Regions from separate parts of the Halomonas sp. 11-S5 genome, predicted to be linked through region 1. Evidence: predicted binding sites of a transcription regulator. Region 1 holds the regulator's gene; each other region holds the start of a gene.
The links. Region 1 encodes FNR, which switches genes on or off when oxygen is low (the NO sensors DNR and NnrR bind a similar motif). Its sites were predicted from a motif close to TTGATNTANATCAA; they were not measured.
Positions count from the first base shown of each region.

Region 2: clpB (ATP-dependent chaperone ClpB) is a predicted target of FNR. The motif match lies at 5,888-5,901, and genes of this name have one in related genera.
Region 3: OP497_RS03190 (Hsp20/alpha crystallin family protein) is a predicted target of FNR. The motif match lies at 3,307-3,320, and genes of this name have one in related genera.

Region 1 covers NZ_JARANW010000002.1:66,771-76,908, forward strand. Annotated here, with positions in the region: gene hemN (oxygen-independent coproporphyrinogen III oxidase) at 1-901, shown strand, start outside; gene fnr (fumarate/nitrate reduction transcriptional regulator Fnr) at 1,018-1,761, shown strand; gene ttcA (tRNA 2-thiocytidine(32) synthetase TtcA) at 1,930-2,850, opposite strand; gene OP497_RS01885 (3'-5' exonuclease) at 2,942-3,568, opposite strand; gene OP497_RS01890 (DUF294 nucleotidyltransferase-like domain-containing protein) at 3,618-5,441, opposite strand; gene OP497_RS01895 (DUF4212 domain-containing protein) at 5,974-6,234, shown strand; gene OP497_RS01900 (sodium:solute symporter family protein) at 6,241-8,037, shown strand; gene OP497_RS01905 (hypothetical protein) at 8,135-8,650, shown strand; gene OP497_RS01910 (NahK/ErcS family hybrid sensor histidine kinase/response regulator) at 8,703-10,138, shown strand, end outside.
Region 2 covers NZ_JARANW010000039.1:198-10,335, forward strand. Annotated here, with positions in the region: gene OP497_RS16860 (GspH/FimT family pseudopilin) at 179-712, opposite strand; gene OP497_RS16865 (PP0621 family protein) at 854-1,159, opposite strand; gene OP497_RS16870 (NAD+ synthase) at 1,261-2,892, shown strand; gene OP497_RS16875 (outer membrane protein assembly factor BamD) at 3,099-3,914, opposite strand; gene rluD (23S rRNA pseudouridine(1911/1915/1917) synthase RluD) at 4,040-4,999, shown strand; gene pgeF (peptidoglycan editing factor PgeF) at 5,010-5,765, shown strand; gene clpB (ATP-dependent chaperone ClpB) at 6,031-8,613, shown strand; gene OP497_RS16895 (acetolactate synthase 3 large subunit) at 9,196-10,138, shown strand, end outside.
Region 3 covers NZ_JARANW010000003.1:32,445-42,582, reverse strand. Annotated here, with positions in the region: gene OP497_RS03210 (ribbon-helix-helix domain-containing protein) at 1-67, shown strand, start outside; gene OP497_RS03205 (DsbA family protein) at 158-796, shown strand; gene OP497_RS03200 (histone deacetylase) at 887-2,041, shown strand; gene OP497_RS03195 (host attachment protein) at 2,121-2,585, opposite strand; gene OP497_RS03190 (Hsp20/alpha crystallin family protein) at 2,651-3,154, opposite strand; gene OP497_RS03185 (nucleoside deaminase) at 3,353-3,790, opposite strand; gene OP497_RS03180 (VIT1/CCC1 transporter family protein) at 3,973-4,731, opposite strand; gene OP497_RS03175 (GNAT family N-acetyltransferase) at 5,126-5,575, shown strand; gene OP497_RS03170 (hypothetical protein) at 5,587-5,943, shown strand; gene OP497_RS03165 (M20/M25/M40 family metallo-hydrolase) at 5,992-7,263, shown strand; gene OP497_RS03160 (ribose-phosphate diphosphokinase) at 7,340-8,281, opposite strand; gene OP497_RS03155 (thymidine phosphorylase family protein) at 8,295-9,878, opposite strand; gene OP497_RS03150 (potassium channel family protein) at 10,050-10,138, shown strand, end outside.

The sequences.
Region 1 (10,138 bases):
CGACCCCCGGGACGCCGATGTCTTCACCCTGCGCCATCTCCAGGCCCTGGGCTTCAACCGCCTGAGCCTGTCGGTGCTGGACCTGGACCCGCGGGTCCAGCGCGCCATCAACCGCCACCAGCCCCGGGTGCTCACCGAACAGCTGATCGACGAGGCTCATCGGCTGGGCTTCCGCTCCCTGGGGCTGGAACTGATGTATGGCCTGCCCGGCCAGACTCGAGAGCGCTTCGCCGAGACCCTCGAGCAGGTGATCGCCATGGCCCCGGCCCGCCTGTCGCTGTTCCCCTACGACCACCGGCCCGAGCATTTCACCGCCCAGCGCCGGATCCGGGCCGAGGAACTGCCGCCACCGGGGGAGCAGCTGGCCATCCTCGACACCGCCCTCGCGATGCTTGCCGGTGCCGGCTACGTGCACATCGGCATGGAACTCTTCGCCCGCCCCGAGGATCCGCTGGCCACGGCCCAGGCCCGGGGCCTGATGTCGCGCAGCCTGAGTGGCTACAGCGCGCTTCCCGCCGGCGACCACCTGGGCCTGGGCGTGAGTGCGCTCAGCCGGCTGGGCGGCATCGCCGCCCGCAACCCCATGGCCCTGGGCGACTACGAGGCGCGACTCGATGCCGGTCGCCTGCCGGTGGAGCGGGGCCTGCGACTGACCGATGACGACCGCCTGCGAGCCCGCGCCATCGAGCGCCTGATGTGCGACATGCGCCTGGACCTGGCCGTGCTCGGGCAGGCGTTCGACCTGGATGCCGGAGCACACCTGAACGAGGCCCTGGCCCGGCTGGCGCCGGCCGAACGGGACGGCCTGGTGAGGCGGCGCGGTCAGTGTCTCGAGGTCACGCCGGCGGGGCGGCTGCTGGTCCACCGCCTGGCCGCGGCCTTCGATGCCCGTGCCGCCTGACCGGCACGGCGCATGGCATCTCGCGCTCACGCGGGGGAGTACCTCCTAAGGGAGGCTTTGCCGGTGGACGACAATCCTCCATACTGTGACGAGAGTCATCATTCATGGAGGAGAGCATGCCCGACACCGCGACCGGTAGGTGCCGTTCATTGCTGAACGAGACCCGCTGCCAGACGTGCAGCCTGAGCTCGCTCTGCCTGCCCCTGGCGCTCGAGGTTCAGGACATGGACCAGTTCGACGCCATCATCCGGCGTCGGGCGCCGCTCAAGAAGGGCGAGTCGCTGTTCCGCCAAGGCAGCTCCTTCACCAGCGTCTTCGCGGTGCGCTCCGGCAGCCTCAAGCAGGTGACCACCGAGGGCAGCGGCGAGGACCAACTCACCAACTTCTACCTGCCCAGCGAACTGGTGGGACTCGACGGCATCGCCGAGGAACGCTACCCCGGCACGGTCGTGGCCCTGGAGACCACCACGGTGTGCGAGATTCCCTTCGACCGTCTCGACGCCCTCTCCGAGTCGCTGCCCGAGCTTCGGGGCCAGCTCTACCGCAGCATGAGCAAGGAGATGCGCGACGATCGCCGCATGATGCGGCTGCTCTCACGCAAGACCGCCGACCAGCGCCTGGCCAGCTTCTTCACCAGCCTCTCCGACCGCTTCCGCCGTCGCGGCTACTCCCCCTACAGCTTCCGGCTCTCCATGTCCCGAGCCGACATCGGCAATTACCTGGGACTGGCCGTGGAGACCGTCAGCCGCATCCTGGGCCGTTTCCAGTCACAAGGACTGGTGGCCGTTTCCGGCCGCGAGGTCAACATCCTCGACCTGGCGGCGCTGATCGAAGTGGCCGAGGAGGAGGGCGCGCACTAAAGCTCGAAGCTCGAAGCTCGAAGCTCGAAGCTCGAAGCTCGAAGCTCGAAGCTCGAAGCTCGAAGCTCGAAGCTCGAAGCTCGAAGCTCGAAGGCAGCCTGAATCGAATCGCCCCCGTGACCTTGTCACGGGGGCGATTCGATTGTCTTGCCGCTTACGGCTTAAAGCTTACAGCTCCTGATGGATATCGATGCGGTCGGCCTGCCTCTGCGCCTGCTTCTCCTCGAGGCCGGCGAAGTCGAAGAGCTCGCGGTCGGCCAGCTGCGAGGGCGCTACGTTGGTGACCGCCTTGAACATGCTCTCGAGACGGCCGGGATGCGTCGTCTCCCACTCGGCCAGCATCTCCTTGACCACCTGGCGCTGCAGGTTGGGCTGAGAGCCGCAGAGGTTGCAGGGAATGATCGGGAAGTCCATCAGCCGAGCGAACTCGGCGATGTCCGCCTCGCGGCAGTAGGCGAGCGGGCGGATGACCATGTTGCGGCCATCGTCGGAGAGCAGCTTGGGCGGCATCGCCTTGAGGCTGCCGCCGAAGAACATATTGAGAAACAGCGTCTCGAGGATGTCCTCGCGGTGGTGGCCCAGCGCCACCTTGGTGGCACCGATCTCCTCCGCGAAGCCGTAGAGCGAGCCCCGCCGCAGCCGCGAGCAGAGCGCGCAGGTGGTCTTGCCCTCGGGGGTCTTCTCCTTGACCACCGAGTAGGTGTCACGCTCGAGGATATGGTACTCGACGCCGATGCCCTCCAGGTAGGCCGGCAGCACGTGTTCCGGAAAACCGGGCTGCTTCTGGTCGAGGTTCACCGCCACCAGCGAGAAGTTGACCGGGGCGTTGCGCTGCAGGTTGCGCAGGATCTCCAGCAGGGTGTAGCTGTCCTTGCCCCCGCTGAGGCAGACCATCACCCGGTCACCCTCATGGATCATGCCGTAGTCGATGATCGCATTGCCCACCTGGCGACGCAGGCGCTTGTGCAGCTTGTTGAACTCGCGCTTGCCTCGGGCATCGAGGCCCTCGAGGGTCGACGCAGGCTCTGTGGGGGACGGGCCATCGGGCGCGGCGGTGTCACGGGGGTCGAACATCAGGGCGTCTTGCATGGTCTCGGGCGCTGCCTGGGCGGCTGGAAATGACGGGCGCTATCCTATCACCCTCGCCACGGCCAGGCGAAGCGCACCCCGGGCACGAGGATCAGCAGAGCCGTTTCGCCAGCATGGGACCTCGCGCCAGGCGCAGATGGATGAGTGCCGTGGTGACGGCATCGCCCAAGGCGGTGTGCCGCCCCATGACCGGCACCCCCAGGCGCTCGGCCACCTGCTCGAAGCGCGGCCGGACATCCAGCTCGGGATGGCTGCGACGCAGCTGGCGCTGGTAGGTCTGGGCCACGTCGATGCCGGCATTGGGCAGGTCGAAGCCGAAGAGGGGGCGCAGGTAGCGGTTGAGCATCGCCAGGTCGAAGTCCAGGCACCAGCCGACCAGCGGGCGGTTGCCGACGAAGTCCAGGAACTGCGCCAGGGCCTCCTCGACACCCGCGCCATCGGCCAGGTCGATGCCGCGCAGGCCGTGGATGCGGATCGAGTCGCCAGAGAGGCTCGCCGGCCTCGCCAGGCGCAGGTCGAGCGAATCGCTGGTCAGGACGCGGTCACCGCGGATGCGCACCGCGGCCAGCGACACCAGCTCGGCGTGGCGGGTATCGAGCCCGGTGGTCTCGCAGTCGATGGCGACCATCTCGTCCCCGGTGTAAGGGGAGAAGAGCCAGCCGTAGTCGCCGTGGGCCTGTCGTCGACGATCGGCGGCGCGCCTGAGTGCCTTGAGCATGGATGAACCTCCTGTTGTCGTTGTCGTTCCCTGAGTGAGTGCCCGTGGCTCACGAGTACTCGAGGTGGAAGCGGTGCGACAGCCGCTGCTTGAAGTCCTTGACGATATGCAGTGCCTCGCGCAGCAGGTCCCGCTCCAGCGAGGAGAGTTCCTGGACCACCACCCGATCGGGCTGCTCGCCTCGGCCTTGCGAGCCGTCGAGGCGGTCGAGCTGCTGGCGCAGTCGCAGCTCGGTGAACAGCGACAGGGCCTCCCCCAGGTCCTCGGCGAAGCGCTCCTCCAGGCGACCGTCGGCGACCAGCGCCGCGAGCCGGTCCAGGGTGGAGGTCGCGGTGATGCGACGCTCCAGCGCCAGGGTGCGCACCCCGTGGACGATCGGGAAGATGCCGCCCTTCTTGATGTCGACGCCGTGCTGCGGCTTCTTCAGGGAGCCGAACAGCGTCAGCGGCGTGGAGAAGCGCAGTGCCGTGCGCGCGAAGTAGGAGAGCAGGATCTCGTCGCGGCTGCAGTGCTCGAAGAGTTCCTCGCGCAGCCGGTCGAGCAGAGCCGGGTTGCCCGCCACGGCGTGGGAATCGAGCATGATGGCCAGCCGCATCAGGCTCTCACCGTCGCGGGTCGCCGCCCACTGTGCGATGCGTCCGCGCCACTGGGTCTCGGTGCCGACCCATTCCGGGTTGGAGACCATGATGTTGCCCGGGCAGGGCGGATAGCCCAGCTCGATCAGCGTCTCGGTGAGGCGCTGCATCTGCTCATGGCAGTCGGGCCACTCCAGGTCGTCGGCGAGTATCAGGCCATTGTCCTGATCGGTCTTGAGGATCTGCTCGCCACGCCCTTCGCTGCCCATCACGATCAGGCAGCTGTCGGCGTGGTAGCGCTCGTCGATCAGAAAGCCCCAGGCCTTGTTCATGATACGTCCGTTGAGGGCCGCCAGCAGCCCCATGGCGAAGCGCAGCTTGACGCCCTGGGCCATCAGGGCACGCACCAGTTCCGGGGTGCGGCGACTGGCAGCGGCCAGCGCCTCGAGGCTGTTGGCCTGCTCCACCTGCAGGCTGACCACGTAGCTGCGGCTGGAGAAGTAGCTGAGCACGTCGGTGAGCTCCACCACCCCCAACGGCGCAACGTCCTCCATCACCACCACCCGCTCCACCTTGAAGCGGGTCATCTGGACCAGCACCTCGAACAGGTACTGGCCCGGCGTCGCCGTGATCAGCTGGTAGTGGGCCACCGCCTGCACCGGGCTCTCATGGGCCAGCCCCTTGAGCACCAGGGCATTGAGCAGGTCGGTCTTGGTGACCATCCCGGGCCCGTCCTCGCCCTGCACCAGCAGGCTGTCGGCATGGCTGTCGTTCAGGGTGTGGACCGCCTCGGCGATGCTGGTCGTACCCTCGACGAGCAGCGGGTCGCGCATGCATTCACCAACCCGGGCGAGCATGAAACCGGCCATGGTCACCCCGCCCTCGGCGCGGCGTTCGGTGAGCAGCCGGGTCTTCTGGGCCAGGCGCTGGCGGAAGAACTCGGAGAAGGCCGGATAGGCCTCGCAGAGCTGCTTGAACAAGCCCTTGGGCAGCAGGTAGCAGAGACACTCCTGCTCGGCCCGGAAGCGATAACGGCTATTGCCGTTGAGGATACTGATGGCCCCGAACAGGTCACCGGCGGTGTAGTGGCCGATGCGTGACTGGGCGCCGGGCAGGGTCGGGTCGAGCTCGGCGACCTCGCCCTTGTGGATCAGGAACACATACTCCCCGGGCTGGCCGGCATCGAGGATGATCTCATCACGGTCGAAGTAGGCCAGGTCGATGCCGCTGCGTACGCGCTCCCGGCCCTCCTCGTCGAGGAAGGTGAATGGCGGCTGTGTGAGTTCTACATCGACCATGGGGCCGTCCTCGTTGCGCGGTGATCACCACCCCGCTGGCTAGGTTGTGCGTCAATTCCCGCGAGGTTCCAAGATAGCAAAGTCGGGTTTCAGTAAATAACCTAGACAATCGTCCTATCCGGGTGGCCTTATACCATCGTCAAAGACCACTCCGGGGCGCGCATTAACCGCCCCGGATTTCGGGGCTATACCATCGTCCTATGCACGCCCCTCCCGCGCCGCCATCTCGCCTGCAGCACAATTTTAACCTACTGATAAAAAAGCTTTTATTGGATACGCCTTCCATCGGTATCTTTTCATGATACGAAAGTCTGGGATTTATTTTAGGCGTTTGCTGCCCACTATTGGCCAGGAGCCATGCAGGACAATCCCGCGTCGACGATGCACCTCGACATGGAGCGGGCAACCTGATGACAGGCTGATCCAGCCTGCGCGGGCCAGGCTGGCTCCGTCGACACGACTGTCCTGATGAGTGACATCAACAACGCTCTGGGCAACTTCCCAACCTGAACAACACGTGGAGAGCAACACTATGGCAGACGACAAAGCCAATGCCGCTGCTTACTGGAAGGCGAACGTACGCCTGATCACGGGGTGCCTGATCGTCTGGGCTCTGGTGTCCTACGGCTGCGCCATCCTTCTTCGCCCGCTGCTGGCTGGCATTCCCGTCGGCGGGACGGACCTGGGCTTCTGGTTCGCCCAGCAGGGTTCGATCCTGACCTTCATCGGCATCATCTTCTTCTACGCGTGGAAGATGAACCGTCTCGATAAACAGTTCGGACTCGGGGAGTAAGTCAGCATGAGTCAGTTTGCAATCAACCTGCTGTTCGTAGGGGCCTCCTTCGCCCTCTACATCGGCATCGCGATCTGGGCCCGAGCGGGCTCCACCAAGGACTTCTACGTCGCCGGCGGCGGGGTACATCCGATCACCAACGGCATGGCCACGGCCGCCGACTGGATGTCGGCGGCATCCTTCATCTCAATGGCCGGCCTGCTGGCATCTGGCGGCTACGCCAACTCCACCTTCCTGATGGGCTGGACCGGCGGCTACGTCATCCTGGCCATGCTGCTGGCACCCTACCTGCGCAAGTTCGGCAAGTTCACGGTGCCCGACTTCATCGGTGACCGCTTCTACAGCAACACCGCTCGCCTGGTCGCCGTCATCTGCCTGGTCGTCGCCTCCATCACCTACGTCATCGGCCAGATGACCGGTGCCGGCGTGGCCTTCTCCCGCTTCCTGGAGGTCTCCAACACCTGGGGCATCTGGATCGCGGCCTTCATCGTCTTCCTGTATGCGGTCTTCGGCGGCATGAAGGGCATCACCTACACCCAGGTGGCCCAGTACATCGTGCTGATCATCGCCTACACCATCCCGGCCGTGTTCATCTCGCTGGAACTGACCGGCAACCCCATTCCGGGTCTTGGTCTGTTCAGCACCCATACCGAGTCCGGTGTGCCACTGCTGGCGAAGCTGGATGACGTGATCAATGCGCTGGGCTTCCGTGACTACACGGCCGACGTCGATAACAAGCTCAACATGGTGTTGTTCACACTGTCGCTGATGGTTGGTACCGCGGGTCTGCCCCACGTCATCATCCGCTTCTTCACCGTGCCGAAGGTGGCCGATGCCCGCTGGTCTGCCGGCTGGGCCCTGGTGTTCATCGCCCTGCTCTACCTGACCGCTCCCGCGGTGGGTTCCATGGCACGCCTGAACCTGATGACCACCGTCTATCCGGAAATGGCCGGCCAGGTGGAGAACTACGATGAAGCCGCCTCCAACCCCATCCTCTACGAGGAACGTCCCGAGTGGGTGCGGACCTGGGAAGAGACTGGCCTGATCACCTACACGGACAAGAACGACGACGGCCGCATCCAGGTCTACAACGACGGCAACGAAGCCTTCGCCGACACCGCCGAACAGCGTGGCTGGGCAGGCAGCGAACTGGTCGTCAACAACGATATCCTGGTACTCGCCAACCCGGAGATCGCCAACCTGCCGAGCTGGGTCATCGGCCTGATCGCTGCCGGTGGTATCGCCGCGGCACTGTCCACGGCCGCCGGCCTGCTGCTGGCCATCTCCTCGGCCATCAGCCATGACCTGATCAAGACCATGATCAACCCGAGGATCTCCGAGAAGGGCGAGATGCTGGCGGCGCGGATCTCCATGGCCGGCGCCATCCTGCTGGCGACCTACCTGGGCCTGAATCCCCCGGGCTTCGCAGCACAGACGGTGGCGCTGGCCTTCGGTATCGCCGGTGCCTCACTGTTCCCGGTGCTGATGATGGGCATCTTCTCCAAGCGGGTGAACAACAAGGGCGCCGTTGCCGGCATGCTGACCGGCCTGGGCACGACCCTGCTCTACATCTTCACCTATCTGGGCTGGCTGTTCATTCCGGGCACCAACATGCTGGCCAACACGCCGGACAACTGGATATTCGGCATTTCGCCGCTGTCCTTCGGCGCGGTCGGCGCGATCTTCAACTTCGCCGTGGCCTTCGCCGTCTCCAGTGTGACCGAGGAGCCTCCGCAGGAGATCCAGGATCTGGTGGAAAGCGTCCGCTATCCGAAGGGTGCTGGTGTCGCGACCGGGCACTGAGCCATAATGGCCTCCTGGCCCGGCTAGCCGGGCCAGTCCAACCACTACCGATCGGGCTTCCTCAGGGAAGCCCGATCGCTTTAAGGACGCATGAATCATGATATGGCACCTGATAGCAGCGGTCTTCGCCGGCCTCGGCGCCGCAGGGGTCGGCTTGATCCTGCGGCTGGCCAGCGGCAAGCGACTGCCGCGCTGGATCATCCCGGCGTGCGGTGGCCTGGGGATGCTCGGCTACCAGATCTACAACGAATACACCTGGTTCGAGCACAAGCAGCAGCAGTTGCCCGACTCGGCCGAGGTAATCTCCGTGGAGGAGGGCCAGATGTTCTGGCGCCCCTGGACCTTCGCCTTCCCCATGACCAAGGCCTTCACCATCATGGACCTCGATAACCTGGCGATGAGCCGGGGCGATGACGGTCGGCTGGTCGAGTTCATCCTCTACCGCTTCGAGAAGGCGTACGTGGACCAGGTGAGCCACCAGGCCTACCTGATGAACTGCGCGACCCGGGAAATGCTACCCCTGAAAGGCGAGTCACGGGCCCCGCTGACCGAAGAGATGCGCCGCGTCGAGCCATCCAGCCCGCTCTACCAGGCCATCTGCACGGAGACCTGACCCGGCGTCCCTGCACCACTAGAATGGGCGCATCCGGAAGGGAGAAGAGTGCATGTTCGCTGGCTGGCTGCTGATTGCTGTTTCACTGCTCTACATCGCCGTGCTGTTCGCCATCGCCTGGCGGGGCGATCGCCGTGCGCGGGAACACGGGGCTAGCCGGCGTCGCCCGGTGATCTACAGCCTGGCGCTGGCCATCTATTGCACCTCCTGGACCTTCCACGGCGCCGTCGGCCAGGCGGCCACGGCGGGCTGGTCCTTCGCCAGCATCTTCGTCGGGCCGATCCTCACCCTGCTGCTGTTCTGGCCGGTGCTGGCCAAGATGATCCGTGTCGCCAAGCACCAGAACGTCACCTCCATCGCCGACTTCATCGCCTCACGCTACGGCAAGACCCAGTCGCTGGCCGCCTTCGCCAGCCTGGTGGCACTGATCGGCACCCTGCCCTACATCGCCTTGCAGCTGAAGGCCGTCTCCACCTCCTTCAGTGTGATCACCGATGCCAGCGACATCACCCGGGCGCCGCTGTTCGGCGACACGGCCTTCTATGTGGCGATGGTAATGGCGGCCTTCGCCATCCTCTTCGGCACTCGCCACACCGATGCCACCGAGCACCACGAGGGCCTGATCCACGCCGTGGCCTTCGAGTCGCTGGTCAAGCTGCTCGCCTTCCTGGCTCTCGGGGCCTACGTCACCTGGGGCATGTTCGACGGCCTGGGCGACCTGCTGGGCCGCGCCGAGACCCAGCTCGCGCTGCAGCGCCAGCTCGCCGACCAGGACTTCGGCCAGAGCTTCTGGGCCCAGACCCTGCTGGCCATGCTGGCCATCCTCTGCCTGCCGCGCCAGTTCCACGTCGCCGTGGTGGAGAACACCCACCGTGACGACGCCCGCAAGGCGCGCTGGCTGTTCCCGCTCTACCTGCTGGCCTTCGCCTTCTTCGTCATCCCCATCGCAGCGGCCGGCCTGACCATCTTCGCCGACAGCGGCATCGAACCGGACACCTACGTGCTGGCCCTGCCCATGGCCGCGGGCAACGAATGGCTGACGCTGCTGACCTTCATCGGCGGCTTCTCGGCGGCCACCGGCATGGTGATCGTGGCCGCGGTAGCGGTCTCGATCATGATCTCCAACGAGATCGTCATCCCCGCCCTGTTCCGCCTGCGCTGGTTCGATACCAAGCCGCGCGACTATGGCCGCCTGGTGCTGCGGACGCGGCGCATCACCATCGGCGTGATCCTGGCCATGGCCTACGGCTTCTACCAGCTGATCGGTGAGTTCAGCTCGCTGGCCAGCACTGGCATGCTCTCCTTCGCCGCCGCGGCCCAGTTCGCCCCGGCACTGATCGGCGGCCTCTACTGGAAGCGCGGCAACCGCCTCGGCGTGATCGCCGGCATGAATGCCGGTTTCGCCATCTGGGCCTACAGCCTGCTGATGCCGACCCTGATCGGTGCCGGCGTGCTGCCGGACAACTGGCTCGATGGCGGCCCGCTGGG
Region 2 (10,138 bases), on a different contig from region 1:
ACAGACCCTCATTCTTTCCGGATAAGATCATTGTTCCTGTTTCCGGGCGTCTGGAGGGCTGGGTAGAGCTTGAGAGCCCCAGTGACGAAGCGAACCTAATAGCGGGCGAGGCTTGGTTAGTTTCTTAGCGGGAGTAAGATATATGGGCTCCTGCCAAGCATTACTTGGCTGGCGTTTTTTAACAACTCGTGCTGTCGGCTTCAGTCCTGACTCTTCCCATGTTGCTGATAATGACTGCAGCGGTTTCGCCATGTGCATTGCATATGCTGAAGGTTCCGTTATAACCGCTGGCTCGACCCAAGGGGGAGAAGCGCACAGGGCGATCATCCCGATTGAAACTGACGTCCTTGGTTGGGCCATCCAGCAACCTCAACACAATATCATCAGTCAGGTCACCGCCCGATGCTTCTCCCTCCACGACCACCCAGGGATGCGACCAGTCATCGAAGGTGCAGGTGTCGTAGTCGGGCCCGGGGCTCGAACAGACGGAAATCGTCGTCCGCCTCGTCACCGCCGTATTCCTCGCCAGTGCCAGCGCCGTCTTGATGCGCATCACCTCGGCGGCGACCTCGTTGCGGGCGGTGAAGCGCTGAAAACTCGGGATGGCCCAGGTGACCATGATGGCGAGCACGGCAATGGCGACGATCAGCTCGATCAGCGTAAAGCCGTGCTGGCGAGAAGAAGAAAGAGGGAAGTTGACAGCAGGGCGCATGGTGCCCTCCCGGCGGTGGCCTGTTCGATGGGTCCTTTCTTCAGGCTAGCCGGGAGGTAATGCCGCGCCGTAGGCGATCGCCGACAGCGGCTGTGCGCTATCATTGCGGGAGGTTGGCGAGGTCATCCTCAGTCGAGAGGGCTAGTCCCCGCCCTTGTCGTTGTTCCCTTCTTGCTGCTTCTCTTCCTTCTGCTCTTCTTTCCTTTCTGCCAGGTACTTGTCGCGGTGATCGCCGGAGCAGAACCAGTCGCCTCGCTCACGCAGGGCGTCGTCCTCGGGCAGGTGCACCTGGCACCAGCTGCAGCGCACCATGCGATTGCCCTGGTCGTCGCCTTCCTGTGGCGGGCCTTCGCGGTCGAGTTTCCATTCGCGGTACATGCCGTAGAGCTTCAGGCCGGCGATGAATATCACGGCGAAGATGATCAGGCGAATCAGCAACAGGTTCATTCCTTTCGGGACTCCCAGGTAGGGGTGGCCGGCTTTGCCACTCGGCCGCCCTTGCGGGACAATGGCGGATATCCATCGATTCTCGAGAGATTTCCAAGCCCATGCAAGACCTGACCCTGGTGATGGCTCAGCTCGACCCGCTGGTCGGCGACATTCCCGGCAACGCCGACCTCGCCATCGAGACCGTGCGCGAGGCACGCATCGAGCATGGTGCCGATATCGTGGTGCTGCCCGAACTCTTCCTGAGCGGCTACCCGCCGGAGGACCTGCTGCTGCGCCCCTCCATGGAGACCCGCCTGCGTCATGCCCGGGCCCACATGGCCGAGAAGATGGCCCGCGACGTCATGGTCATCGTCGGCTACCCGGGGCGCCGCGAAGGGCAGAACTGGAACCTGGCCGGGGTGCTCTACAACGGCGAGTGGCTCGACGAGTACGCCAAGCAGGCGCTGCCCAACTACGAGGTGTTCGACGAGCAGCGCTACTTCGCCACCGGCAACCAGCCGCTGGTGGTGGAGCACAAGGGCGCCAGGCTCGGCATCCTGATCTGCGAGGACATCTGGAGCGAGAAACCGGTCCGCCAGGCCCGTGATGCCGGCGCCCAGATACTGGTCACCCTGAATGCCTCGCCCTTCCACCAGGACAAGCCCGCCGAGCGCCTGGCGCTGCTCGAGGCGCGGGCCCGCGAGGTGGAGCTGCCCATCGTCTACGTCAACCAGATCGGCGGCCAGGACGAGCTGGTCTTCGATGGCGGCTCGGCCTGCGTCGATGCCAAGGGCGAGCTGAGGGTGCAGGCGCCCCACTGGGCGGTGGGCCTGATGCCGGTGCAGTTCGTGCGCGACGCCCACCACTGGGTGCCCCAGCCGGGCGAGACCGAGCCCGAGGTCGAGCCGGAGGAGAACCTCTACTGCGCGCTGGTCACCGGCCTGCGCGACTACGTCAACAAGAGCGGCTTCCAGGGCGTGGTGCTGGGGCTCTCCGGCGGCATCGACTCGGCGCTGTCGCTGGCCATCGCCGTGGATGCCCTGGGCCCGCAGCGCGTCCATGCGGTGATGATGCCCTACCACTACACGGCGGACATCTCGAAGCAGGACGCCGCCGAGCAGGCCGAGCTGCTCGGGGTCGGCTACGAGGTGCTGCCCATCGAGCCGATGGTCGAGGCCTTCATGGCGACCCTGGCCGAGAGCTTCGCCGGCACCGAGCGGGACACCACCGAGGAGAACCTGCAGTCGCGCTGCCGCGGCGTGCTGCTGATGGCGATCTCCAACAAGAAGGGCCTGATGGTGCTGACCACCGGCAACAAGAGCGAGATGGCGGTGGGCTACGCCACCCTCTACGGCGACATGGTGGGCGGCTACAACGCCATCAAGGACGTCTACAAGACCTGGGTCTACCGCCTGGCGCGCTGGCGCAACACCCAGTCGCCGTCGATCCCCGAGCGGGTCATCGAACGGCCGCCCTCCGCCGAGCTCGCCCCGGACCAGCAGGACAGCGACACTCTGCCGGGCTACGACGTGCTCGACGCCATCCTGGTGCGCTACATCGAGGGCGACATGAGCGCCGAGGCGATCATCGCCGCCGGCTTCGAGCACGAGGACGTCTACAAGGTCGTCAAGCTGGTGGATCGCTGCGAGTACAAGCGCCGCCAGGCGCCGGTGGGGGTGCGCGTCACCCGCCGCGGCTTCGGCCGCGACCGCCGCTACCCGATCGTCAACGGCTGGCAGCCGGGGGAGTGACAGCACCGAGCTAAAAGCGCCGAGCAGCCAAGCTGCTTGGTGACGGGCAGCCGGTGTTGAGATCGTAAATAGAAACCCCGCCGACTCTACAATCGGCGGGGTTTCTTATGGACGCCTGATCCGCAACCGGCATCATGCTGCTCGGCGCTCGGCGCTCGGCGCTCGGCGCTCGGCGCTCGGCGCTCGGCGCTCGGCGCTCGGCGGCGTCAGGCCGAGAGAGCGTCGGCCTTGACGTGCTCCGGGCGGAAGGTGCGGCCGCGCAGGCGCTCGTGGTTCGGGGCGTTGTCGATCAGCACCTGCAGGGTCTCGCGGGCGCGGTCGCGCATCTCCAGGCCCAGGTAGCCCTCCACCATCACCGCCAGGGCGTCATGGGTGGCCGCGGACTGCGGGTAGTGCTCGATCACCCAACGGCCGCGCTCCACGGCGGCCAGGTAGGCCCCCTTGCGCAGGTAGAAGTCGGCCACGTGCAGCTCGTGGCGGGCCAGCACGTTGCGCAGGTAGACGATGCGCTGCTGGGCGTCCGGGGCGTACTGGCTGTCCGGGTAGCGCTGGATTAGCTCGCGGAAGTCGCCGTAGGCATCGCGGGTGGCGCCCAGGTCGCGCTTGGCGATGTCGATCAGGCGCAGCCGCTCGAGGCTGAAGCGCCCCGCCTGCCAGGCGGCCAGGCCACGCATGTAGTAGGCGTAGTCCGCCTGGGGGTGGTCCGGATGCAGGCGGATGAAGCGGCTGGCGGCGGCGCGGGCGCCTTCCCAGTCGTCGGTCTCGTAGTAGGCGTAGATCAGCTCCAGCTGCGCCTGCTGGGCATGCTCGCCGAAGGGGTAACGGGTATCGATGGCCTCGAGCCGGTTGATGGCGGTGGTGTAGCGGCCATCCTCCAGGGCCTCGCGACCCTCCTCGTAGAGCTGGCGCTCGGCGACGCCCTCGAGTTCGTCATCCTGGGAACCGTTGCTGGCGCAGCCGGCCAGCAGGACGCCGGCCAGCAGCAGGGACGCCAGACGGGCGGGGGAGGTGATAACGCGCATCGTGATCCTCGTGTCTAACAACCTGGACGGCCGTGGTAGAATCGGCCTCAATCCGCCCACTATAAAGCACCTTGCAGCGAAACGCAGTCATCGCTCCCGGTGCGCAAAGAGCCCTGTCCCGACCCATGTCCCAGACCTTCGAAGCACAGCATCGCGTTCCCGAACGCATGGCCGGCCTGCGCCTCGACCAGGCCGCCGCCGAACTCTTCGCCGACCTTTCCCGGGAGCGGCTCAAGGCCTGGATCAAGAGCGGGGCCCTGACCCTGGACGGCCGACTGGCCAAACCCAAGGACAAGGTCTACGGCGGCGAGGCCCTGGCGCTGGCCGCCGAGATCGAGGACGACACCCGCTTCGAGCCCGAGGACATCCCCCTGACGGTGGTGTACGAGGACGGCGAGGTGCTGGTGATCGACAAGCCGCCGGGCCTGGTGGTGCATCCCGCCGCCGGCAACCCCGACGGCACTCTGCTCAATGCCCTGCTGCACCACGACCCGGCGCTGGCGGCTATCCCCCGGGCGGGCATCGTGCACCGCCTGGACAAGGACACCAGCGGGCTGATGGTGGTGGCCAGGACCCTGGCCGCCCAGACCGCCCTGGTCGAGCAGCTCCAGGCGCGCAGCGTCTCGCGGGAGTACGATGCCGTGGTGGTCGGGGTGATGACCGCCGGCGGCACCGTGGACGCCCCCATCGGCCGCCACCCGCGCGACCGCAAGCGCCAGGCGGTGAACGCCTCGGGCAAGCCGGCGGTGACCCACTACCGGGTGGTGGAGCGCTTCCGCGCCCATACCCATGTGCGCTGCAAGCTCGAGACGGGCCGCACCCACCAGATCCGCGTGCACATGGCCCATGCGCGCTATCCGCTGATCGGTGACCCGGTCTACGGCGGGCGCCTGAAGCTGCCGGCCGGCGCCGGCGAGACCCTCAAGGAGATCCTGCGCGAGTTCTCGCGCCAGGCGCTGCATGCCCGCAAGCTGGCCTTCGTGCACCCGGCCAGCGGCGAGCGAATGGCCTTCCGCGCGCCGCTGCCGGATGACCTGCTGATGCTGCTCGACTACCTGCGCGAAGACCGCGAGACCATGCGCTAAGGACCCCGTGATGAGCGATACCTTCGACCTGCGCCCGACACCGATCCTGCCCGACTGGCCGGCGCCGGAGAGCGTGGGCGCCTTCGTCACCACCCGCGAGACCGGCCCCAGCCAGGGTCCCTTCGCCGCCTTCAATCCCGCCGAGCACCTGGGCGACAATCCGGACCACGTGGCGCTGTGCCGCCGTCAGCTGGAGAAGGAGGTCGGCGACGGCCGCTCGCTGCTGTGGCTCGACCAGGTGCACGGGGCCCGGGTCCAGCAGGCCTACTCCGGCGCCCGGCCCCAGGCGGACGCCGCCGTGGCCACGAATCGTGACTACGCCTGCGTGGTGCTCACCGCCGACTGCCTGCCGGTGTTCCTCTGCGACCGCCGCGGCGAGCGGGTGGCGGTGGCCCATGCCGGCTGGCGCGGGCTGGCCGGCGGCGTGATCGAGGCCACCGTGGGGGCGATGGGCCTGCCGCCGGAGGAGCTGATGGCCTGGCTGGGCCCGGCGATCTCCAACGCCCAGTTCGAGGTCGGCCCCGAGGTGCAGCAGGCCTTCGTCGGCGTGCACCCGGAGGCCGAGGCGGCCTTCGATCCCAGCCCCTACCGGCTCGGCCACTACATGGGCGACCTCTACAAGCTGGCGCGCCTGCGCCTCGAGCGCCTGGGCGTCGCCCATATCAGCGGCGGCCACTTCTGCACCGCCTGCGAGTCCCGCTTCTACTCCTACCGCCGCGACGACGGCCTCACCGGCCGCATGGCCAGCGTGATCTGGTTGCGCTGAAAACAGCGCCGAGCGCCGAGCTGCAAGCGCCAAGGAACCCCTGGCTTGCTTCCTGCGCTTTCGAGCTATCCTGCTTGGCCGCTTGGCCGCTTGGCCGCTTGGCCGCTTGGCCGCTTGGCCGCTTGATCAGCGTCAACTCCTCACCCCCTTTCCCTGGCCGCCGACTTGAAAGCCGGCCACGCTGACTCCATTGAGTCTGTCAAGACACATTGACAGGGCCAAACGGTGCGTCCGACCGCGCCGTCACCCCGATGGAGGAAAGCGAATGCGATTCGACAAGTTCACCGCCAGGCTGCAGAACGCCGTGGCCGATGCCCAGTCCCTGGCCGTGGGGCGCGGCCATAACCAGCTGGAGCCCGGCCACCTGCTGCTGGCGCTGCTGGAGGCCACCGATACCGGCGTCAAGGCGCTGATCCAGAAGGCCGGCGGCGATGCCGCCCGGCTGCGTGACGGCCTGGTGGGCCACCTCGACGACCTGCCCAGGGTCGCCAACTTCGACGGCGAGGTGCAGCCCTCCCGCGACCTGATCAAGCTGTTCAACCTCACTGATCGCGAGGCCCAGAAGCGCGGCGATCAATACATCGCCAGCGAGCTGGTGCTGCTTGCGGCACTGGAGATGGGCCACGCCGTCAGCAAGCTGCTCAAGCAGGCGGGTGTGACCCGCCAGTTGCTGGAAAGTGCCGTGGACAGCGTGCGCGGCGGCGAGAAGGTCGATGACCCCAACGCCGAGGACCAGCGCGAGGCGCTGGAGAAATACACCCTGGACCTCAACGAGCGCGCCGCCAGCGGCAAGATCGACCCGGTGATCGGCCGCGACGACGAGATTCGCCGTACCATCCAGGTGCTGCAGCGGCGCACCAAGAACAACCCGGTACTGATCGGCGAGCCCGGCGTGGGCAAGACCGCCATCGTCGAGGGCCTGGCCCAGCGCATCGTCGACGGCGAGGTGCCGGAAGGGCTCAAGGACAAGCGCGTGCTGTCGCTGGACATGGGCGCGCTGCTGGCCGGGGCCAAGTTCCGCGGCGAGTTCGAGGAACGCCTCAAGTCGGTGCTCAAGGAGCTGTCCCAGGAAGAGGGGCGGGTGATCCTGTTCATCGATGAGCTGCACACCATGGTTGGCGCCGGCAAGGCCGAGGGCTCCATGGATGCCGGCAACATGCTCAAGCCCGCCCTGGCCCGCGGCGAGCTGCACTGCGTGGGCGCCACCACCCTGGACGAGTACCGCAAGTACATCGAGAAGGATGCCGCCCTGGAGCGCCGCTTCCAGAAGGTGCTGGTGGACGAGCCCTCCGAGGAGGACACCGTGGCGATCCTGCGCGGCCTCAAGGAGCGCTACGAGGTGCACCATGGCGTCGACATCACCGACGGCGCGATCATCGCCGCGGCCAAGCTCTCGACCCGCTACATCACCGATCGCCAGCTGCCCGACAAGGCCATCGACCTGATCGACGAGGCCTCCTCGCGCATTCGCATGGAGCTCGACTCCAAGCCCGAGGAGATGGATCGCCTCGACCGCCGGCTGATCCAGCTGAAGATGGAGCGCGAGCATCTCAAGAAGGAGACCGACGAGGCCTCGAAGAAGCGTCTCGAGAGCCTGGAGGAGCAGATCGAGGAGCTTTCGCGCGAGTACGCCGACCTCGACGAGATCTGGAAGGCCGAGAAGGCCAGCATCCAGGGCGCGGCCCAGTTCAGAGACGAGCTCGACAAGGCGCGCATCGACCTGGAGCAGGCGCGCCGCCAAAATGACTATGGCCGCATGTCGGAACTCAAATATGGAATAATTCCCGAACTCGAGCAGAAGATCGCCGAGAGCACCGAGGGCGAGGCCGACACCGCCAGGCACCAGCTGCTGCGCTCCAACGTCACCGAAGAAGAGATCGCCGAGGTGGTCTCGCGCTGGACGGGCATCCCGGTCGCCAAGATGCTCGAGGGCGAGCGCGACAAGCTGCTGCGCATGGAGGAGGCGCTGCACGAGCGGGTGATCGGCCAGGACGAGGCGGTCACTGCGGTGGCCAACGCCGTGCGCCGCTCCCGCGCAGGCCTCTCGGATCCCAACCGGCCCAACGGTTCCTTCCTGTTCCTCGGCCCCACCGGGGTGGGCAAGACGGAGCTCTGCAAGTCGCTGGCGAACTTCCTCTTCGATACCGAGGAGGCGATGGTGCGCATCGACATGTCGGAGTTCATGGAGAAGCACTCCGTGGCGCGGCTGATCGGCGCGCCTCCCGGCTATGTCGGCTACGAGGAGGGCGGCTACCTGACCGAGGCGGTGCGTCGCAAGCCCTACTCGGTGCTGCTGCTCGACGAGGTGGAGAAGGCCCATGCCGATGTCTTCAACATCCTGCTGCAGGTGCTGGAGGATGGTCGCTTGACCGACGGCCAGGGCCGCACCGTGGACTTCCGCAACACGGTGATCGTGATGACCTCCAACATGGGCTCGGACATCATCCAGCGCATGGGCGGCGACGACTCGGACTATGCGCAGATGAAGGAGATGGTGATGGCGGTGGTCGGCGACCACTTCCGCCCCGAGCTGATCAACCGCATCGACGAGGTGGTGGTCTTCCACGCCCTCGGCCAGGCGCAGATCCAGGCCATCGCCGAGATCCAGCTCGACCGCCTGCGCGCGCGGCTCGCCGAGCACGAGCTTTCTCTCGAAGTCAGCGAGGCGGCGCTGGTGCTGCTGGCCGAGGCGGGCTTCGACCCGGTGTTCGGCGCCCGGCCGCTCAAGCGGGCGATCCAGAGCCGCATCGAGAACCCGCTGGCCCAGGACCTGCTGGCCGGGAAGTTCTCGCCGGGCGAGGTCATCCATGTGGAGGCGGAAGGCGACCGGCTGGTGTTCCAGAGCTGAGGCCGCACGCCGTAAAGCAGCGTCACACTGCGCCACAAAGCGTTACCTTGCCGCCCGGGCGACCGGCCGGCAACGGTCTATACTTTTCTTCAGGTTGCGTCCTGTAACCCCCTTGCCTGTCCCTCCCCGCGAGTGGACGGGCTCTTTTATGGGGCCCGTTGTGCCATATTCGGCTTGCCGGATGGCCGATCATGGGCTACCCACGCCGTTTCCGCGGTTGACACTTCCACAGTGCTAATGGAATCTTGACCCTTCCTGATACGGGCGCGGACTCCAGCGGGCAATCCCCCATTCCCGCGCGAAGGGTGGGCCGAGCGCCTCTACCCGCCGAAGGACTTCCGAATCCGGGCCAACCGCCCGGGTCGGCCAACGCCCCCGACGCGGTGAACCGCCGTGAAGGGAATCGCTGATTCATGTCGCAATGCATCAGCGTTCCCGAAAGAGTGCAGGCCCCAACAGGGCTTTTTGCCAGGGTTTGGCATCAGGTGCCGGCATGGCCGGCAGCGGCATACCGCCGCACTCGACTTCGTGTCCACGCGGTGGGCGCGGATCGCACTCGAGACCTCCAGGGGAGATACATCTGTGGAACTGCTTTCCGGCGCAGACATGATTGCCCGCTTCCTCCAGGACGAGGGCGTCGAATACATCTATGGGTATCCCGGGGGGGCGGCGCTGCACATCTACGACGCGCTGTTCCGCCAGGACAAGGTCAAGCACATCCTGGTGCGCCACGAACAGGCGGCCACCCACGCCGCCGACGGCTACGCCCGGGCCTCCGGCAAGCCGGGCACGGTGCTGGTGACCTCCGGCCCCGGGGCGACCAACGCCGTCACCGGCATCGCCACCGCCTACATGGACTCGATCCCCATGGTGGTGCTGTGCGGCCAGGTGATGAGCCACCTGATCGGCGACGATGCCTTCCAGGAGACCGACATCGTCGGCGTGACCCGGCCGATCGTGAAGCACAGCTTCTCGATCAGGCACCCGACCGAGATTCCCGAGGTCCTCAAGAAGGCCTACTACCTGGCAGCGACCGGCCGGCCCGGGCCGGTGGTGGTGGACATTCCCAAGGACATGACCGCACCCACCGAGCGCTACGAGTACGTCTACCCGAAGAAGGTCAAGATGCGCTCGTACAACCCGGTCACCCGCGGGCATACCGGCCAGATCAAGAAGGCCGTGGAGCTGATGCTCAAGGCCCGGCGCCCGGTCTTCTACACTGGCGGCGGCGTGGTCACCGGCAACGCCAGCGAAGGGCTGACCGACCTGGTCCAGCGGCTGGGCTATCCCATCACCACCACCCTGATGGGCATCGGTTCCTACCCGCAGAGCGACCGCCAGTGCCTGGGCTGGCTGGGCATGCACGGCTCCTATGAGTCGAACATGGCCATGCACCATGCCGACCTGATCATCGCCATCGGCGCGCGCTTCGACGACCGCGTCACCAACAACACCTCGAAGTTCTGCCCCACCGCCAAGATCGTCCATGTGGACATCGACCCCAGTTCTATCTCAAAGACCGTAC
Region 3 (10,138 bases), on a different contig from region 1:
CATGCTGCGGGTCGCCTGCGCCGTGCACCTGCACATTCGCGCCGAACCCGCCGCCTGCAGTGCCTGAGACCGCCCTTCCCGCCCCTCCTGCCGGGGTTGCCTGTGGGCGACCGGCTGTTACCCTGTCGTACCCTGCCGCAACGCCCCAGGAGGCCCGATGACCCGGCCGCGCATCACCCTCGACGTCTTCAGCGACTTCGTCTGCCCCTTCTGCTACCTGGAGGTCCCGGAGCTCGACGCCCTGGAAGAGCACTTCGGCGACGTCGTGGCGATCCGCTGGCGCGCCTTCGAGCTGCGCCCCGAGCCCGAACCGACCCTCGACCCCGACGGCGACTACCTGCACGACACCTGGGAACGGGCGGTCTATCCGATGGCCGCGGAGCGCGGCATGACCCTGCGCCTGCCCCGCCTGCAGCCCCGTTCACGGCTGGCCCACGAGGCCAGTGCCTGGGCCCGGACGCAGGAGGTCGTCCGGCCCGGGGCCGACGGCGCCATGCGCACGGCGCTGTTCCGCGGCTTCTTCGAGGAGAGCCTCGACCTGGCCGACCCCGAGGCACTGGTCCGCGTGGCGCAGACGCTCGAGCTGGATGGTCAGGCCCTGCGCCAGGCCCTGGCGCAGGGCCAGTTCCGCCAGCAGGTACGGATCGACCAGCAGACCGCCCGGGAGCTCGGCATCGGCGGGGTGCCGGGCCTGCGCTTCTCGCTGGATGGGGAGCACGCCGGCGTGCTCGAGGGTGCCCAGCCGCGCCGCCAGCTGTTGCTGGCGGTGGAACGCCTGCTCGATGCCGCGCGCTGATGTGACGGGCCATTCCCCCCCCGGCGCCATCCCCCTGATATGCTGTAGCCAGGTCTCGCCCGTATGTTGCGCACAACAGGAAGCCTTGCAGTGGCCGAACAGAACAGCGTGATCGCCTTCTATGACGAGCGGATGCTGGCCCATGAACCGGATATCGAGGTGCCCTTCCTGCCGGGGCGCATGGACAAGCGAGTCCGCTCCCTGCTGTCGGGCCTGGGCGTCCCCTGGAAGTATCCCGAACACCCCGCCCGTCTCACCGCCATCCGGCACCTGCTGGAACTCGAACCGCTCCCCGGGGTGATCTTCGAGGCCGGCATGCCGGCCACTCGCGAGCAGCTGGGGCGCGTCCACACCAACTCCTACCTGAACAGCATCTACCAGCTGCGCGGCAAGAGCGCCTGGCTGGACGTGGATACCACGGCCGTGTCACCCGGCAGCGTCGATGCCGCCGAGGTGGCAGCCGGCACGGCGATCGCCGCCGTCGAGGCCGTGGTAGCGGGGCGCGCCGAGAGCAGCTTCGCGCTGGTCAGGCCCCCCGGCCACCATGCCGAGCCGGTGCGGGCCCGCGGCTTCTGCCTCTTCAACAACGTGGCGGTGGCGGCCGCCCATGCCCGGGCGGCGCTGGGCTGTCAGCGGGTCATGATCGTCGACTGGGATGCCCATCACGGCAACGGTACCCAGGACATCTTCTGGGCCGACCCGGATGTGCTGTTCTTCGATATCCACCGTGCCGCTCCCTTCTATCCCGGCACGGGGAGTCTCGAGGAGGTCGGGGTGGGCCTCGGGGAAGGCGCCATCGTCAATGTGCCGCTGCCTGCCGATGCCGGCGACGCCGCCTATCTCAAGGCCTTCCGCGAGATCCTGGTACCGGCGGCCGAGTGGTTCCGACCCGACCTGATCCTGGTCTCGACAGGGTTCGATCCCCACAGCCATGACCTGGCGCTGAACGTGTCCTATGACGGTTTTGCCGCCATGACCGGCATCCTGCAGCGCCTGGCACGCCGGCAGTGCGGAGGAAGGCTGGTCTTCGTGCTGGAAGGCGGCTACAACCTGATATCGCTGTCGCGCGGCGTCAGGTCGGTACTCCAGGTGCTGGCCGGCGATGAGCCACGGGAACCCGGCCTGCGCGGTCTTGTCGAGGTGGAGGCCGCGGCGGCCTTCCATCGCAGTGCCTTCGTCACCGAACCGGATGCACCGAGCACTCCACCCGACGCCGGTTCGGACGGGCCATCAGGCACGACATGAGTTGAGCGGCTTCATTGCTCGGCTTGCCATTCGAGCACCCGCCGGTCAGGGCCATCGTGCCGTACCCGGGTCTCGGCCCCTAGCCCTGCGAGGAAAGCGGGGCCCGGGGCAGTCGCTCCGGCAGGTGGGCCCGGATCTCGTCGCGGCTCAGTGCCGTGAGGTCCTTGTGCAGTTCGAGCACGACGCGCTTCGCGACAGCATCGGGCAACGTCTCGCGCAGCAGCCCCAGGAAGCGCGGCGTGGCGCTGATGATCAGGTGCCGATAGGCGCCGTCATGCAGGCCGGCCGCCAGGCGCTCCCCCACCTCATGGGCGAAGCGGATCGCCTCCTGCTCCTTGGGCGAATGGTGCTTGCCCATGGCATGGCGCCCCTCGCCCATGGAATCGAAGGCGCGTCCCGGGCTGTCGGCATTCAAGTCCTGGTCATGCAGGCGGCCCTCGGGATTGGCCAGGTCCTCCACCTCCTCCAGCGGCCCTCTCTGGTCGGACGCCGAGAAGAGCCGTGCCCGTGCCTGATCGGCGACTACTACCCAGATGGTATCCATGTCGTTCCCTCACGCGAGGGGAGCCGGCAGGCCGGGGTCCCGGGCCTGCCGGTCATCCCGGATGGTTACTTGACCTCGATCTTGCGGCGATTGGCCTGCTTGAGCTTGGGCAGCGTCAGCTCGAGGACGCCGTTCTTGAAGCTGGCAGCCGCCTTGTCGGCATCGATCTCGCTGGGCAGGGCCACCGTCCGGGTGAAGGAACCGCGGGAGATCTCGGAGTGGAAGTACTCACCCTCCTCCTTCTTGCTCTCCTCACGGTGATCGCCCTTGAGGGTCACCGCGCCGTCGGTCACCGAGACGTCGAGTTCCTCGCGCTCGAAACCCGGGACCTCGGCGCGCACCACCACCTCGGCATCGCGGTCGATGACATCGACCTTCGGCATGCCCTTCTCGAAGGCGGCGAAGCGCTGCCAGAGGGGATGCTCCCAGCGCGAGGGCATCCAGCCGCGGTCGAAGAAACTATCGAGCATCCGATCGAACTCCCGGAACGGGCTCATCGCCCGGGACTCCGACGGCTGGGAAGTTTTCTCGGTCGAGACCGGGACATCCTTGGACGCTTTCTTGGCCATGGCGATGACTCCTGTGATGCAGGTCAGCAATTCGGATCAGGAATGGCGTGGCCCATGGGAACTCGAGGAGCCGGATACCGGCAATCACCAGCTGTCACTCCTCGAGCAGGCCCGCCTCATCCTCAAAGGTAGTCCAGCCCTGCCCGGCCGACTTGACCCAGATCAGCATGATTCTCGTCATGCCCTTGCGAGCAGGCGCTACTCGCCGATGTCCTCGTGCCACAGTTCGGGCGAGGCGGCGATGAAGCCCTCCATCAGCGCGATGCACTCGGGATCCTGGAGCACCTCCACCTCGACGCCGCGCTCCCGCAGCAGGGCCTCCTCGCCCAGAAAGGTGCGGTTCTCGCCGACCACCACCTTGGGGATGCCGTAGAGCAGGATGGCGCCACTGCACATCGGGCAGGGCGAGAGGGTGGTGTAGAGGATGCTCTCGCGGTAGGTCTCGGCCGGATGGCGCCCGGCGTTCTCCAGGGCATCCATCTCGCCGTGCAGCACCGCGCTGCCCAGCTGCACGCGACGATTGTGGCCACGTCCGATGACCACTCCGCGGTGCACCAGCACCGAGCCGATGGGGATGCCGCCCTCCTCGAGGCCATGGCGGGCCTCCTCGAGCGCGGCCTGCATGAAGCGATCCATTCGTTGACTCCCTAGCGTGGCGGTACCACCCAGCCTACGCCGCCCTGGCCGGAGCATGCCAGCCACCAGGCCACCCCGTCCCGCTCACCCTCGCGAGGCTCGTGAGTGACTCGGGTGGCCGGTTCGTCGCCAGCGCGACCCCGCAGACCAAATCGACTGAACCCAACGTGGTCAGGGGAGAGCTACGGCGCCACGCCGAACAGCGCCTGCGCCAGGTGGCCGGTGAGGTAGGCCAGCCCCGCCGCGGCGGCACCGATCAGCAGGGTTCGTAGCCCCGACTTGAGCACCGGCTGGTGGTAGACCAGGCTCTTGCCCATGCCGATCAGGAAGAACATCAGCCCGGCTACCGCCAGGCTCGCCAGGAACTGCCGGGTGGTATCCAGCCCCGGCATCGCATAGGGCAGTAGCGGCATGGCGCCCACCACCAGGAAGGCGAGGAAGGTGGCCAGTGCCGAGCGCAGCGGGCTCAGCCCCACGGTCTGCAGGCCATGCTCCTCGGAGACCATGGTCTCCACCCACACCTCGCGGTCGCTGCAGATGGTCTCCACCACCCGCTCCAGGGTCTCGCCGGCGAACCCCTTGCGCTGGAAGATCTGGCGGATCTCCTCGCGCTCGCCCTCCGGCACCTCGTCGATATGGTGGTGCTCGGTGCGACGCACCCCCTCGACATGCTCGCGCTGGGCCTGGATCGCCTCGTAGTTGCTGACCGCCATGCTGAAGCCGTCGGCCAGCAGGTTGGCGACCCCCAGCACCAGCGCCACCGTGGACGAGAACCCCGCGCCGAAGGCCCCGGAGACCACCGCGAAGGTGGTCACGCAGCCGTCGATGCCGCCGAGGATGGCATCGGGCAGGTGCCGGAACCGGGAGGGGGCGCGCAGCCGCCGCTCGATCACCTCCGGGCGATGCTCGTGCTCCAGCGCCTCGCGCCGCCGATCGTTCATGGGGCCTCCCGTCGCTGGGTGATTCATCCTGGCTCCAGCTTGGCACAGCCGGCCCGAGACGGGTAAGCCGACATCCCGTTCCCGAAGGATGCACCATACTGACAGCGCAATACGGCACGGCGAGGCGGGCGATTTCATCGCGTCTCCCGACTACCCCGGACTGATGCTACCGCGCCGGGTGGAGGACCCGCTGCCCGACTGGTGGCGCTACCCCGATCCTCTGGGTGATACTGGGCGAGGGCGAGGTGACCGTGCGGGTCGGCCGCTCGCGGCTGGGTGAGGTGCACCAGACGATCCCGATCCCCGGGGAACCCGGTGCACCGGGCCCTGGCTGAGCAACCGCGACGCCTCACCCCATGCGACGGGTCATGCCCCCCAACGGGAGGAGCAGGCGATGGACATCGCACTGAAGGACGTCATCCGCGAGAACTTCGAGTCCGTCATTGCGCTGGAGGTCGCGGCATCACAGCGTGGCTATGTCGCTGACAACCTCTATTCCATTGCCGAATCGAGCTTGCATCCGACCTACCGGCCTCGCGCCATCTATTGCGACGGGGAGGTGGTAGGCTTTCTCATGTACGAATCCTTCGACCACGACGACCGGCCGCCGGCCTACAACATCTTCCGTCTCATGGTCGACCGACACCACCAGGGCAGAGGCATCGGATACCGGGCCATGCAGTGCGTGCTGGACGAGATCCGGGCACAGGGCCTCTTCGAGCGCATCGCGATCTGCTATGTGGCCACCAACCAGGTCGCCCGGGACTTCTACGCCAGCCTCGGCTTCCAGGAGACGGGGCTGAGCGAGGAGACCGGCGAGGTCATTGCCGAGATTTGGGAGTGACGAAGGGCGCCATGCCGATCGGGACACAACGACTCTGGCGAAGCCGCATGAAGAACGGCCTGCAGCCCCTGCTGATCATGGCGGGCCTGGCCCCGATTCTGGCCGTGCCCGGCTACCTGCTGGCCGGCGGGTTCGGCGTCGTGGGCCGCTGGCTGGCCACGCTGTTCGGCCGTTATCCGCCCGCGGGATTCGACTGGCTGCGTACCCACCCGCCGACGGAGGAGCGCATTCGCCGGCTGATGAGTGTCGACGAGCCACCGCAACCGCCCCTGCATGATCACCACGAGGACCACGCCCACGAGCCCCCGGTGATCAACGAGCGCCCGGGCCCGATGGGCCGGCGCTACTGGATGGGTCGCCAGCGCTGATGCGATTGCCCTATTTTCCCCCACTTCCTGAACGAGCGAGAGAACGCCATGAGCGATATGCCAAAGCCCTGGAACAGCCCCATGCCCGAGCCGCAGTTCGACCTGATGCGGCGCATCCTCTCCGCGCCCAGCCCGGTGGGGCTCGAGGCCGCCATGACCTACGGCGTCCTCAAGCCCCACTTCGAGAGCTTTGCCCCCGCCGGCTGGCAGCTGCAGCAGTTCATGGGCCACGCGGGTGTGGTGCTGGACACCCACCCGGGCCGCGACGATCTCTTCAAGGTGATGATCATCGGCCATGCTGACAAGATCCGCATGCAGGTCCGCTCCATCGGCGAGGACGGCAAGATCTGGATCAACACCGACTCCTTCCTGCCCACGGTGCTGATCGGCCACGAGGTCACGCTGTTCAGCGAGGACCCCGAGGCGCCCGGTAGCTACCGACGCATCGAGGGCGGCACCGTGGAGGCGCTGGGCGCCATTCACTTCTCCGACCCGGCGCAGCGCTCCGGCGAGAAGGGCATCAAGAAGGAGCAGATCTACCTCGACCTGCAGATCCACGGCGAGAACAAGAAGCAGCAGGTGGAGAACCTTGGCGTGCGGCCCGGGGATTCGATCCTCCTCGACCGGCCCATCCGCCCCGGCTTCAGCCCGGACACCTTCTACGGCGCCTACCTGGACAACGGCCTGGGCTGCTTCGTCACTGCCGAGGTGGCGCGGCTGATCGCCGAGGCGGGCGGCACCGAGCAGGTGCGCGTGCTGTTCGCGATCGCCAGCTACGAGGAGATCGGCCGCTTCGGCAGTCGGGTGCTGGCCGGTGAACTGCGCCCCGACGCCATCATCGCCGTGGACGTGAACCACGACTACGTGGCCGCCCCCGGCATCGGAGATCGGCGCATGCAGCCGCTGGAGATGGGCAAGGGATTCACCCTGTCGGTGGGCGCCATCGCCAGCGAACAGCTCAACCGGATCGTCGAGACCACCGCCCGGGAGCGGGGCATTCCCATGCAGCGCGACATCGTGGGGCCCGACACCGGCACCGACGGCATGGCCGGGGTGCTCGCCGCTGTGGACTGCGTCGCCACCTCGATCGGCTTCCCGATCCGCAACATGCACACCATCTCCGAGACCGGCTACACCAAGGACGTGCTGGCCGCGATCCACGCCATCACCCATACCGTGCAGGCGCTGGACGCCCTGCCGGATCCGCACCGCGAGTTCCGCGACAACCACCCGCGACTGGACCAGGCCGGGGCGCTCGCCCACCGCGGCGGCGACAAGCCGGAAGCCCAGGAGAAAGAGAAACAGGAGAAAGAGAAATAAGCGCTCCTGGCAAACACCTGGCATGCGAGTAGGCCGGATACGCCGAAGGCGCATCCGGCGCGGCCCGCCCGGTAGGCTACCGCTTACCGGGCCTGCGGCTGGCCTGTCTTGCCCATCCTTCTCGTTCTGAAAGCCCTGCCAGCGCCTCCGCGAGCACCGGCGCCATGGCGATGGCGTTGCTGTCGTGGGCGATGCAGTCGGTGCTCCAGACCTCACCGACGCCGGCGGCCTGGATCACCGCCAGGGCATCGCCGGCGAACAGCGCGTGGGTGATCGCGACGTCCACCGAGGCGGCCCCGGCGTCAAGCAGCGCCTCGGCGGCACGGGCGACGGTGTGGCCGGAGCTCGCCACGTCGTCCATCAGCACCACCTGGCGGCCGGCGATCGCGATGTCCGGCAGCTCGACCCGCACGTTGCGGTCGCCGTTGCGGGTCTTGCGACAGGTGCCAACATCGAAGCCGGTGACCTCGGCGGCCTGCTGAACCCACTGCAGGGCCTCCTCGTCCGGGCCCAGCAGCAGGGGGTCGTGGCGCTTCTCGGCGATCAGCTCGGCCAGGCGCGGGGCGCCGGAGAGCGCGATGGCGTGTTCAAGGGGAATCGCCTGGTCGAGGCACTCGATGCGGTGCAGGTGCGGGTCCACGGTGATCACGGCGTCGAACAGCTCAGCGAGGAAACCGCCGACGATGGTCTGGCTGACGATCTCGCCGGGATGGAAGGCGATGTCCTGGCGCATGTAGGCGAGATAGGGCGCCACCAGCACCAGGCGGGTCACGCCCTGCTGTCGGGCGTGTCGTGCCAGCAGCAGCAGCTCGACGAGCTTGTCGTTGGGCCGGTCGAGGCTGCGATAGAGCACCAGGGTCTCGGGAAAGGCGCTCGTCTCGGCGAAGGGAAGCCGGAGCTTGAGCTCCTCGTCGGGAAAGCGGTGGCGCTCGACGGCGTGGGTGGGCAGGCCCGCCGCCTCGGCGAGGCGCCGTGCGGGGGCCATTTCGTCCGGGAAATGCAGCAGTGCGCGGGTCATCGGGCCTCCCTGTTCAGAACTCGACGTTGAGCCGGGTGATCTCCTCGGCGCGGCCGATGGCGATGCCGGACTCCCGCTCGGTGGACTGGTGCGCGAAGGTCAGCTCATTGCGATAGGCGGCATGGACACGATAGAGCGGCTGGCCCGTGGCCACCGGGTCGCCGATGCGCATCAGCAGGTCGACCCCGGCGCCGGCCGCCTTGGGGGCACCCGCCAGGCGGGCGATACGCGCCAGCTTGAGGTTGTCGATGCCGGTAACCACGCCGTCCGTCGCGGCCAGCACTTCGAAGCTGTGGGGGGCCAGCGGCGGGTTGTCCGGGTCGAAGGGCTTGGCGCCCTGAGCCGCGATGATCGCCTGCATCTTCTCGGCAGCCCGGCCGTCGTCGAGGATGTCCCGGGCGATGCCGAAACCGGCGCCACCACGCACGTCCGGGTCGAACTCCAGCATTCGCCCGGCCAGGCGCAGCGCCTTCAGGCGCAGGTCCATGGGCGCCTCGCGGTGGTTGGTGAGCACTCGCATCGCATCGCGGGCCTCCAGCACGGGACCGATGCCGCGCCCCACCGGCTGGCTGCCGTCGGTGATCACCACGTCCAGGGTCAGGCCCATGCACCCGGCCACGAACTCGAAGAGCCGGCGCAATTGCCGCGCCTCGGGCATGGAGCGCACCTTGGCGTTGGGGCCCACGGGGATATCGAGCAGCAGGTGGCTGGAACCGGCAGCTACCTTCTTGGAGAGAATGGAGGCGACCATCTGGCCCGGCGAATCAATGGAAAGCGGGCGCTCCACCGAGATCAGCACGTCGTCGGCGGGCGAGAGCTCGCTGGTGCCGCCCCAGGCCAGGCAGCCGCGGTGGGTGCGCACGATATCGCCCAGCACATCGAAGGGCAGATCGACGTTGGCTAGCACCTCCATGGTGTCGGCGGTGCCCGAGGGTGAGGTGATGGCCCGCGAGGACGTCTTGGGGCACAGCAGGCCGTGGGCGGCGACGATGGGCACTACCAGCAGGGACGTACGATTGCCCGGGATACCGCCGATGCAGTGCTTGTCGACCACCGGATGCTCGTGCCAGTTGAGGCGGCGCCCCACTCGGCTCATGGCATCGCTCAGGTAGAAGACCTCCTCGCGGTCGAGCTCGCCGCGGTCACAGCCAACCACGAAGGCCGTCAGCTCGATCTTGGAATAGCGCAGCTCGGCGATGTCGCGGATGATGTGCCGGAAGTCGTCCCGGGAGAGCCGTTCGCCGGCGAGTTTGCGGTGCAGGGCGGGAATCGACGCCGGGGGCTCCGCCTGGGAGACGCTGACCGGATGGCCCTCTTCCACGCCCAGGGCATCGAAGGCGTCCTCGGAGAGGCCGAGCTGCTGGCAGTCGACGATGGCGGCATCGTCCACCACGTTGAGGCTCGCCAGGATGCGCTGGCCGTTGGCGCGGATCTCCACCTTGGAGAGCGCCTGAAAGCCCTCGGCACGATAGAGGTCACACTCGCGGTGCAGGTAGGCCACGCTCTCGCGGTAGGTGTCGATGCCGACCCGCTTGAGCGAGAGCGGCGAGAGGGTATCGTCCAGGGCTTCCGCCCGGGTGGCATGGGTCGTCTTCATGACAGCCTTCCTTGCGGCGGGTGTTGGCCTGCCGACCGCGCGTCACACGAGTGACGAATAGCCCATCCTAGCAGCGCCCCGCCGAGGCGTCATTCGGGCGCGGCTCGAGCCGTGACGGCGGCCCCGGGATCGCGCTAGGCTTGTCACATCTCGACAGAAGGACCACCGCCCGTGCTCGATGCTGCCCTGGATGCCGGCCACCTCTGGGCCGTGGCCATCACCCTGATCGCCGTCTTGATCTGCATCCTGCTGCACTACGA